Regions from separate parts of the Luteibacter flocculans genome, predicted to be linked through region 1. Evidence: predicted binding sites of a transcription regulator. Region 1 holds the regulator's gene; the other holds the start of a gene.
What was found. The regulator sigma-54, encoded in region 1, starts transcription at its own class of promoters, with help from an activator protein. The targets are predictions, from matches to a motif close to TGGCACGNGCNTTGC.
Positions count from the first base shown of each region.

Region 2: a site for sigma-54 is predicted at 1,154-1,168, ahead of fliD (flagellar filament capping protein FliD). Genes of this name have one in related genera too.

Region 1 is NZ_CP063231.1:3,279,264-3,281,462, forward strand. Features, by position in the region: gene lptB (LPS export ABC transporter ATP-binding protein) at 1-420, shown strand, start outside; gene IM816_RS14265 (RNA polymerase factor sigma-54) at 521-2,008, shown strand; gene hpf (ribosome hibernation-promoting factor, HPF/YfiA family) at 2,128-2,199, shown strand, end outside.
Region 2 is NZ_CP063231.1:3,113,695-3,115,893, reverse strand. Features, by position in the region: gene IM816_RS13445 (flagellin N-terminal helical domain-containing protein) at 1-1,117, shown strand, start outside; gene fliD (flagellar filament capping protein FliD) at 1,255-2,199, shown strand, end outside.

The sequences.
Region 1 (2,199 bases):
CTCGAGTTGCGCGACGGCATGACCCAGAAGCAACGCGAGGACGAGCTGGAAAGCCTTCTCGACGAACTCAAGATCGCCCATATCGCCGAGCAGAAAGGCATCAGCCTCTCCGGTGGCGAGCGTCGTCGCGTCGAGATTGCCCGCGCCCTGGCGGCGCGCCCGCGCTACATGCTTCTGGACGAACCCTTCGCGGGCGTGGACCCGATTTCCGTCGGCGAGATCCAGCGCATCGTCCGCCACCTGAAGGAACGCGGCATCGGGGTACTCATCACCGACCACAACGTCCGCGAGACGCTCGGCATCTGCGACCGGGCGTACATCCTGAACGACGGCGAGGTCCTCTCCCGGGGCACACCTCAGCACATCCTCGCCGACGAAAAGGTGCGCGAGGTGTACCTGGGGCGTGAATTCCGTATCTGACACACGCGTCGCATTCCGACGGGCGGCCTAGCCGTAACGGTGCTGGTTTGCGCGGCCCGTAAGGGGTTACGATGGCTGCGTAACCCAAAGCGCCGAAGGCATGAAACCCGGACTTCAGTTTCGCCTCCATCAGCAGCTCACGCTGACCCCGCAGCTCCAACAGGCCATCCGCCTGCTGCAGTTGTCACAGCTCGAGCTCGAGGCCGAACTCCGCCAGATCGCGGAAAGCAACCCGCTGCTCGAATTCGCGGAAGACGCCGAGGCCGAGCCGGAGGCGGAGGGCGAGGCAGACGAGGGTTACGAAAGCCCCGAGTTCCTCTCGCGCGAGCAGCAGCCCACCAAGGCGTCGAAAGAAGACGAGGAATCGACCGCCACGCCGTCGGAAGAACTGGCGCCCGAATGGGATGACGACCGTTTCCACGGTGAAGCAGGCGACTACTCCGGCTCGTCCTCGCGGACGGGAGGCGGCGACGAAGATGGCTTCGAGCCTCAGAACGCCGCACCGGAAAGCCTTCAGCAGCACCTGGAGTGGCAGCTCAATCTGTCGCAGTTCTCGCCGCGCGATCACGCCATCGCCATGGCGATCATCCACGCACTGGACGAGGACGGTTACCTGCGTGACGGCGTGGCCGCTGTCGAAGCCGCCCTGCCCGCTCAACTGCATGCCAGCGCCGAGGAAATCGAAGCGGTGCGGCAGCGCGTACAACGGTTCGACCCTACCGGCATCGCCAGCCTCGATCTCCGCGATTGCCTGTTCTGCCAGCTGTCCCAGTTCTCGTTCGAGACGCCGCATCGCGAACTCGCGATCCGCATCGTCAACGAGGAGCTGGAGCTGCTGGCGCGCAACGACGCGGCGAAGATCGCCCGCCGCCTGAAGGCGCCCGAGGCAGACGTTGCGGCAGCCGCCGCCCTGATCCGCAGCCTGGACCCGCGCCCCGGTGCGGCACTGGATGCCACGCCCGTGGAATACGTGGCGCCGGACGTCTACGCACGCCGGGAGAACGGACGCTGGCAGGTCAGTCTGAATCCGGATGCCCAGCCGCGCCTTGGCCTCAACCAGCACTACTGCAACCTCATTGCCCGCGCGCGCGGCGACGATGCCACGTGGATGAAGGGCCAGCTGCAGGAAGCCCGTTGGTTGCTGAAGAGCCTGCAATCCCGTGCGGAAACGCTGCAGAAGGTGGCGGAGGTGATCGTCCGGCGGCAAAGCGCGTTCCTCGACTACGGCCCGGAAGCCATGCATCCGCTCGTGCTCCGCGAGGTCGCCGAGGAAGTGGGCATGCACGAATCGACCATTTCCCGCGTCACCACCCGCAAGTACATGCACACGCCACGCGGCACCTTCGAGCTCAAACACTTTTTTTCCAGCGGCGTCGCCACCGAAGACGGCGGCAGTGCGTCGGCCACGGCCATCCAGGCCATGCTGCGCAAGCTGATCCTCGGCGAAGACGCGCGCCGCCCCCTGTCCGACCAGGCCCTGGCGGAAGAACTGCATCGACGCGGCATTCAGGTCGCCCGACGTACGGTGGCCAAGTACCGCGAAGCGATGCGCATCCCCAGTTCCAGCGAACGTATTCGCGCCAGTTGACGACCGAGGGAACCCCAAAGCACACCTACGGTCCCACAGATTCAGGCTAGAGAGGCGGTGTTTCCGCCGCCTCGATCTCGTCGCCGCGAGGCGGCACCCTCAGCAAGAAGGAGGCGTCAATGCAAATCCAGATCAGCGGCCAGCACATCCAAATCACCCCGGCTCTGCGTGAGCGCGTGGAACAGCAGATC
Region 2 (2,199 bases), 170 kb from region 1:
CTCGGCGAGCGACCGCGCCGCGCTGGACTCCGAAGTGCAGCAGCGTCTCTCGGAAGTGACCCGTATTGCCACGCAGACCAACTTCAACGGCATGAAGGTCCTCGACGGTTCGGCCAACCAGCTGAGCTTCCAGGTCGGTGCCAACGTCGGTGAAGTGATCACCGTCGGCCTCGACAAGGGCGTGAAGGCCAACCAGGTCGGCCAGCTCGCTACCGGTTCGATCGGCGGTTTCAAGGCTGCCGCCAACACGGCCGGCGTCACGACCGCTTCCAGCGTCATCGCTGACTACACCGCGAACTTCTCGATCACGGTTGATGGCCAGACTGCCGCCGTGACCGGCGCCACCGATCAGGCGAGCTTCCTCACCAAGCTGAACACGGCGCTGACCGCCGGCACCTCGGGTGCCACCGCCAGCTTCGACGCCACGAACCACCTCGTCCTCACCAGCGGCACCACGGGCAAGGCTTCCACCGCTCCGGTCGTTGCGGGTACGGACGTCGCCCAGCTCGGCACGCTCAAGACCGTCGATGGTGTGGACGCCGGCTCGGCCGCTCCGGTCACGCTCGGTAACGTCACCCTGCAGGTCGGCAGCAACCCCGCATTCAGCCTGTCCGGTACGTACAACACCGCGCAGGATCTGGCTGACGCCGTCAACGCCAAGTCGGGCGATGGCATCAATGCCTACGTGGGTTCGGACGGTGCGGTGAAGTTTGCCTCGGCCTCCACGATCACGGTGGGCGGTACCGCTGCCGACATCACGGCCTCCGGCCTGACGGCTGGCGCGATCAACGTCGCCACCACGACCACGCTGGCCGATTCCAGCATCAAGACGGTCGATGGCGCCAACGACACGATCAACCGCGTCGATGCCGCTCTCCAGTCGATCTCGGACCTCCGTTCGAACCTCGGCGCCGTGCAGAACCGCTTCGAGTCCACGATCTCCAACCTGCAGAACATCTCGCAGAACCTGACCGCGTCGAAGTCGGCCATCACCGACGCCGACTTCGCCCAGGAAACGGCGAACATGTCCTCGGCGCAGATCCTGCAGCAGGCCGGCGTCTCGGTCCTGGCCCAGGCCAACCAGAGCCAGCAGATCGTCCAGAAGCTCCTCCAGTAACAGGATGAGCGAAGAGGTCCGGGGTAACCCGGACCTTGGCAGGGTAATTGCTTAGTTGTCACGGCTGGCGTTCGCGAGAGCGCCAGCCGTCGACAAATTGGCGCCCAGGGCAGTGAGGCGTCTTCAAGGAGAGCTTCATGGCCACCAATCCAGTCAGCATCGGTTCCAGTTCCATCGACGTCGCCACGATCGTCAGCGGTCTCGTTGCGAACAAGCGTAGTGCGCAGGACAAGCAGGCCGCGGCCGATAAACAGGCCAATACCACCCAGATTTCCGCGGTGGGCAATTTCACCTCGTCGCTGACCAGCCTGCAGACCGCGATCAAGTCCCTCACGGACGGCACCGCGTTCACCACGCAGACCACCTCGGTCCAGGATTCGACGGTCCTCTCGGCCAGCGCCGACAACACCGCGCAGCCCAACAATTACAACATCGTCGTCAGCAAGCTGGCCACGTCGCAAAAGACCACGTCCGCCGCGTTCACGGACTCCAAGACCGCCGTCGGTACGGGCAACCTCACCATCGCCATCGGCAGCAAGTCGATGAGCCTGGACATCGAAGCCGGCGCGAACACGCTCGAGAACATCCGCGACGCGATCAACAAGTCCAAGGACAATCCTGGCGTCAACGCCAGCATCGTCACCGGTACGGATGGCGCGCATCTTGTGTTGACCTCGGCGGCCACCGGCAAGGCCAATGCCTTCACGGTGACCAGCAGCGGCGGCGACGGCAATCTCGCGCAGTTCAATTTCGATCCGGCCACAGGTACCACGCCGACCCCGGCGCAGGACGCCCAGTTCACGATCGATGGTCTGCCGGCAACGAGTTCGTCCAACGTCGTCACCCAGGCGATCGATGGCGTGACCGTCACCCTGTCGAAGGTCGGCAGCAGCAGCATCACCATCGCCAACGACACGACGGCGGTGAGCACGGCGCTCGGTTCGCTGGTCAGCGCCTATAACTCGTTCATATCGACCTATAAGACGCTGACCAAGTACGACGCCACCAACAACCAGGTCGGCGCGCTGATCGGCGATGCCACGGTCAATTCCATCAAGAGCCAGGTGTCCTCGCTGCTCGGT